Rhizobium lentis: one gene and its partner. The protein of the gene in region 1 interacts with the protein of each later gene in a pairwise test. Links are inferred from orthologs where the notes say so. Each region holds a gene or a part of one and is shown on either strand. Other genes may lie near its edges.

Evidence for each region.
Region 2: the proteins of J0663_RS07860 (region 1) and J0663_RS10710 interact in binary tests that used the Escherichia coli proteins (3 or more experiments, as listed by UniProt). The link is inferred for Rhizobium lentis from one-to-one orthologs.

What each region holds. Positions count from the first base shown.
Region 1 is NZ_CP071454.1:1,630,856-1,633,768, reverse strand. The notes cover bases 5-2,848. They hold J0663_RS07860 (P-II family nitrogen regulator), read left to right. Parts: upstream 5-1,173; coding sequence 1,174-1,524; downstream 1,525-2,848. Other genes in these bases: J0663_RS07855 (ammonium transporter), read left to right, coding at 1,553-2,848; tesB (acyl-CoA thioesterase II), read left to right, coding at 79-963. In the rest of the region: more of J0663_RS07855, read left to right, coding at 2,849-2,913. UniProt on the Escherichia coli protein: Involved in the regulation of nitrogen metabolism. Regulates the activity of its targets by protein-protein interaction in response to the nitrogen status of the cell.
Region 2 is NZ_CP071454.1:2,223,869-2,227,398, reverse strand. What follows is about bases 2-3,462. They hold J0663_RS10710 ([protein-PII] uridylyltransferase), read left to right. Parts: upstream 2-358; coding sequence 359-3,262; downstream 3,263-3,462. Other genes in these bases: murJ (murein biosynthesis integral membrane protein MurJ), read left to right, coding at 3,273-3,462; J0663_RS10715 (hypothetical protein), read left to right, coding at 2-227. In the rest of the region: more of J0663_RS10715, read left to right, coding at 1-1; more of murJ, read left to right, coding at 3,463-3,530.

The DNA of each region.
Region 1 (2,913 bases):
GCTCCCGTACCTTGTGCCTCAGATGTGATCTATATAGATCATCGCAACTTCACTTCCTACCGCCGGGAGGCATACAAAATGACGCGCGAGACGACCGGGCCTTCGGCGATGGAGAGGCTGCTTGCGACGCTCGATCTCGAGCCCATCGAGGTCGATATCTTCCGCGGACGCAGCCCTCAGGCCGGCTGGCAGCGGGTGTTCGGCGGCCAGGTCATCGGCCAAGCGCTGATGGCGGCCCAGCGCACCATCGAAGGCGAGCGTTTCGTCCATTCGCTGCATGCTTATTTCATGCGCCCCGGCGATCCATCCGTGCCGATCATCTACCAGGTGGAGCGCATCCGCGACGGATCGAGCTTCAACACCAGGCGTGTCGTTGCGATCCAGCATGGCAGGGCGATCTTCGCGCTGTCGGCTTCGTTCCAGCTGGAGGAGCCGGGCTTCGACCACCAGATCGCCATGCCTGGTGTGGCGATGCCGGAAGCGCTGCTCGGCGAACAGCAGATCAAGGAGCAATATCTCGCCCATGCACCGGAGGCGATCCGGAAATACTGGCAGCGCGAGCGGCCGATCGAGATCCGTCCTGTCTCGCTGACCCATTACTTTTCCGACAGGAAGCTCGATCCCAGGCAGGACGTCTGGGTGCGTGCCACCGGCCCGGTTCCCGACGACCGGCTCTATCAGGCGGCCGTCCTTGCCTATCTCTCAGACATGACGCTGCTCGATACCGCGCTTTATGCGCACGGCACATCCATTTTCGACCAGAACCTGCAGGTGGCGAGCCTCGATCACTCCATGTGGTTCCACCGGCCCTGCAAGCTCGAGGACTGGCTGCTTTATACGCAGGATAGTCCGTCGGCTTCAGGCGCAAGGGGATTGACCCGCGGCAGTTTGTTTACCCGAACAGGCGTGCTGATCGCGTCCGTTGCGCAAGAAGGGTTGATTCGGAAAAAGGCAAATGAATAAATATTATGCATATTTGTAAATTTGCGCATTATTTGTGCGCTTATTGCTCGGTCAACTGCCTGTTTATTGGCACTATTGATTATAGTATTTATTTTTCAATGGCTTAATCACCGCTTCGAATCTGGCACGTCCTTTGAATGTATATCGCCGGTCGCTGTTCATGAACGTCAGCGGCAAGGAGAGTCGGCTCCGCGCCGAGGATAACGAAGGATGGGAAACCAGATGAAAATTGTGATGGCTATTATCAAGCCGTTCAAGCTCGATGAGGTCCGCGAAGCCCTGACGGCGATCGGCATTCAGGGCCTGACCGTAACCGAGGTGAAGGGTTACGGGCGCCAGAAGGGGCACACTGAAATCTATCGCGGCACCGAATATGCGGTCAGCTTCCTGCCGAAGCTCAAGATCGAAATCGCGGTTGCATCGGAACTCGTCGACAGGGCGGTCGAAGCCATCGCGGCATCGGCCAAGACCGGCCAGATCGGTGACGGCAAGATTTTCGTCTATTCGATCGACCATGCCGTGCGCATCCGTACGGGCGAAACCGATTCAGAAGCGCTGTAACGAACGGCAGATCAAGGAGCTTTTTCCAATGTCAATTTCGAAGTTTTCCTCCACCTTTGCGCGGGTCGGCGCAGCATCGGCCGCGCTTCTTGCGCCGGCCGTAGCCTTTGCGCAGGAAGCCGCTGCACCAGCCGCTGCCGCCGCTGCTCCCGCCCTCACGATGGACAAGGGTGACAATACCTGGATGCTCGTCTCCTCGGCGCTCGTCCTTTTGATGACCATCCCCGGCCTTGCACTATTCTACGGCGGTCTCGTCCGCGCCAAGAACATGCTCTCCGTGCTGATGCAGGTCTTCATGATCACGGCCGTCGTGGCGCTGCTCTGGGTGACCTACGGCTATTCGCTCGCCTTCACCGACGGCGGCTCGCTGAACAGCTTCGTCGGCGGCTTCTCCAAGGCGTTCCTTGCCGGCGTCAACACCTCGTCGCTGGTCGAGACCTTCTCGAAGGGCGTCGCCATTCCCGAATACACCTTCGTCGTCTTCCAGATGACCTTCGCCTGCATCACGCCCGGCCTCATCGTCGGCGCCTTCGCCGAGCGCGTCAAGTTCTCGGCCGTCATGCTCTTCGTCGTGCTGTGGGTCACCTTCATCTACTTCCCGATGGCGCACATGGTCTGGTTCTGGGGTGGCCCGAGCTCCTACACCTCGCCGGCCGGCCTGATCTTCTCCTACGGCGCCATCGACTTCGCCGGCGGCACCGTCGTTCACATCAATGCCGGTATCGCTGGCCTCGTCGGCGCTATCATGCTCGGCAAGCGCACCGGCTATAAGAAGGAAATCATGGCTCCGCATTCGATGACGCTGACCATGGTCGGCGCCTCGCTTCTCTGGGTCGGCTGGTTCGGCTTCAACGCCGGCTCCAACCTCGAGGCCAATGGCTATGCATCACTTGCCATGATCAACACCTTCGTCGCGGCAGCCGCCGCCGCGGTATCCTGGTGCATCGTGGAAAGCCTCGCCCGCGGCAAGGCTTCGATGCTCGGTGGCGCTTCCGGCGCCGTCGCCGGCCTCGTCGCCGTCACCCCGGCCGCTGGCTTTGCCGGCCCGATGGGTTCGATCGTTCTCGGCCTCGTCGTCTCTCCGCTCTGCTACTTCTTCGTCGACGTCGTGAAGAACAAGTTCAATTACGACGACAGCCTCGACGTCTTCGGCGTCCATTGCATCGGCGGCATCGTTGGTGCTCTCGGTACCGGCATCCTCGTCAATCCGGCGCTGGGCGGTGCAGGCATCGTCGACTACTCGACGGCAGATTTCGCCGCCACCTATGCCGGCACGGCAACCCAGGTCCTGAACCAGGGGAAGGGTGTTCTCACGACTCTCCTCTGGTCGGGTATCGGTTCGGCGATCCTCTACAAGATCGTCGACGTCGTCGTCGGCCTGCGCGTGAG
Region 2 (3,530 bases), 590 kb from region 1 along the record:
GCTCGATGCTCGACACGATGCGGCGCGCCGACAAGGATCGCAATGCCCGCGGCTGGACGTCACCGATCGGCCTGCTGAAAATCACCCGCTCCTGCGCTATGATCTCTGAACTCGCAACGTCGATCGCCAAAGCAGGTTATGGCGAATGCGACAGGGCAACGCTCGAGGAGATTCTGCGCGAGACCCGGCAGGTGCTGTATTCGCTGCATGCGCACGTCGCAGGCTGAGGCTTTTCGGCAAGACCGCCGCTGGCGACAAAGCGTCCCGCATTGCAGCATGGCAACACCATTTCGCCAAATTTAAAGGTTCTTGCAGTATGAAGCCCCGTGTCAATCGCCGGGCAATGAGGTTATAGCGCATGCAGATGAAACGTGAGGCAAGCCCCGATCCGGCAGCCCGGCATGAACAGGAAACCGCTCCTGTGAGCGCGATGCGCGACCTCGATTTCTCCGATATCCTTGACGTCGAGCTTCTGCAGAAGCAGTGCGACGCCGTTGTCGAGGCCAACCGGACCCGGCCCGACATCATGCGCGCCGATCTTCTGGCGGCGCTGAAAAGGGCGAGCACCGAAGGCCGGCAGAGGGCGCGCGCGGCCCTGGCCGCCGACGGCAGCGGGCTCAAATGCGCCTATCGGATTTCCTGGCTTCAGGACCAGATCATCACCGTCCTCCACAATTTCGCCACGACGCATATCTTTCCGCAGCAGAAGGACAAATTCGCGGTCACCGCCGTCGGCGGTTACGGCCGCGACACGCTGGCGCCCGGCTCGGATATCGACCTGCTCTTTCTCTTCCTGCCGAGGCCGGCGGACGAGACGCACAAGGCGGTCGAATTCATGCTCTATATGCTCTGGGACATGGGTTTCAAGGTCGGCCATGCCACCCGGACGGTGGAGGAATGCATCGCGCTGTCCAAGTCCGACATGACGATCCGCACCGCCATCCTGGAGATGCGCTATATTTGCGGCCTGCAGCGGCTGGAAACCGAGCTCGAAGCCCGTTTCGACAAGGAGATCGTCACCGGCACCGGCCCCGAATTCATCGCCGCCAAGCTGGCCGAACGCGATGAGCGCCACCGCAAGGCGGGCGACACGCGTTACCTCGTCGAACCGAACGTCAAGGAAGGCAAGGGCGGGCTTCGCGACCTGCACACGCTGTTCTGGATCTCCAAATATTATTATCACGTGCGCGACCAGGCGGAGCTGGTCAAGCTCGGCGTCTTGTCGAAGCACGAATATCGACTGCTGCAGAAAGCCGACGATTTTCTCTGGGCGGTGCGTTGCCATATGCATTTCCTGACCGGCAAGGCCGAGGAACGGCTGTCCTTCGATATCCAGCGCGAGATCGCCGAAGCCTTCGGCTACCATACCCGCCCCGGCCTTTCGGCGGTCGAGCGCTTCATGAAGCACTACTTCCTCGTCGCCAAGGATGTCGGCGATCTTACCCGCATCCTCTGCGCTGCACTCGAAGATCAGCAGGCCAAATCGATCCCGGGCCTGACCGGCGTCATCAGCCGCTTCACCCATCGCACGCGCAAGATTGCCGGCAGCGTCGAATTCGTCGAAGACCGCGGCCGCATCGCACTCGCCGACGCCGAGGTCTTCAAACGCGATCCCGTCAGCATCATCCGGCTCTTCCACGTCGCCGACATCAACGGGCTGGAATTCCATCCGGACGCACTGAAACGCGTCACCCGCTCGCTTGCCCTGATCGATAATACGCTCAGGGAAAACGACGAGGCAAACCGCCTGTTCATGTCGATCCTGACGTCGAAGCGCGATCCGGCGCTCATCCTGCGGCGCATGAACGAGGCCGGCGTGCTCGGCCGTTTCATTCCCGAATTCGGCAAAATCGTCGCGATGATGCAGTTCAACATGTATCACCACTATACCGTCGACGAGCATCTGATCCGCACCGTCGACGTCCTCTCCGAAATCGACAAGTCACGCGCGGAGGACCTGCATCCGCTCGCCAACAAGTTGATTTCGGGGATCGAGGAGCGCGAGGCGCTCTATGTCGCCGTTCTCCTCCATGACATCGCCAAGGGCCGCCAGGAGGATCATTCGATCGCCGGTGCCCGTGTCGCCCGCAAGCTCTGCGCCCGCTTCGGCCTGTCGCAGAAGCAGACGGAACTCGTCGTCTGGCTGATCGAGGAACATCTGACCATGTCGATGGTGGCGCAGACCCGCGACCTCACCGACCGTAAGACGATCATCGACTTCGCCGACCGCGTGCAGTCGCTCGACCGGCTGAAGATGCTGTTGATCCTGACGATCTGCGATATTCGCGCCGTCGGCCCCGGCGTATGGAACGGCTGGAAGGGCCAGCTGCTGCGCACGCTCTATTACGAAACCGAACTGCTTCTGGCCGGCGGCTTTTCAGAGGTCTCGCGCAAGGAGCGGGCCAATGCTGCCGCCGAGGCACTGCGCGCTGCGCTCGCCGACTGGAGCCAGAAGGACCGCAATACCTATACCAAGCTGCACTACCAGCCCTATCTGCTCTCCGTCCCGCTGGAGGACCAGATCCGCCACGCCCATTTCATCCGCCAGGCCGACAAGTCGGGCCAGGCGCTCGCCACCATGGTGCGCACCGACAGTTTCCACGCCATCACCGAAATCACTGTGCTGTCGCCCGACCATCCGCGCCTGCTTGCCGTCATTGCCGGCGCCTGTGCCGCGGCCGGCGCCAACATCGTCGACGCGCAGATCTTCACGACGTCGGACGGACGGGCGCTCGACACAATCCATGTCAGCCGCGAATTTGCCGACGATGCCGACGAATTGCGCCGCGCCGCCACGATCGGTCGGATGATCGAAGATGTGCTGTCCGGCCGCAAGCGCCTGCCCGAGGTCATTGCCACGCGCACGCGCAACCGCAAGAAGAGCAAGGCCTTCGTCATTCCGCCGTCGATCAACATCACCAACAGCCTGTCGAATAAGTTCACCGTCATCGAGGTCGAATGCCTCGACCGGCCGGGATTGCTGTCGGAAATGACAGCGGTGCTCTCCGATCTGTCGCTCGACATCCAGTCGGCGCGCATCACCACGTTCGGCGAAAAGGTGATCGACACCTTCTACGTCACCGACCTTGTCGGCCAGAAGATATCGGGCGACAGCAAGCGCGCCAACATCACCGCCCGGATGAAGGCCGTGATGGCCGAGGAGGAGGACGAACTGCGCGAACGCATGCCTTCCGGCATTATCGCGCCGGCCGCCACCCGGATATCGCCCCCCGCAGAAAAGAAAGCCGATTCTCCCACATGAGCCCGCACGCATGAGCCTCGTCAAGAAATTCGCGACCGTCGGAGGCGCCACCCTCGGCAGCCGCATCTTCGGTTTCGCCCGCGAAACACTGATGGCGGCGGCGCTCGGCACCGGGCCGATGGCCGACGTCTTCTACGCCGCCTTCCGCTTCCCGAACCTCTTCCGCCGGCTGTTTGCCGAAGGCGCTTTCAACGCCGCCTTCGTGCCGCTCTTTGCCAAGGAGATCGAGGCGAACGGCACCGACGGCGCCAAGCGCTTTTCGGAAGAG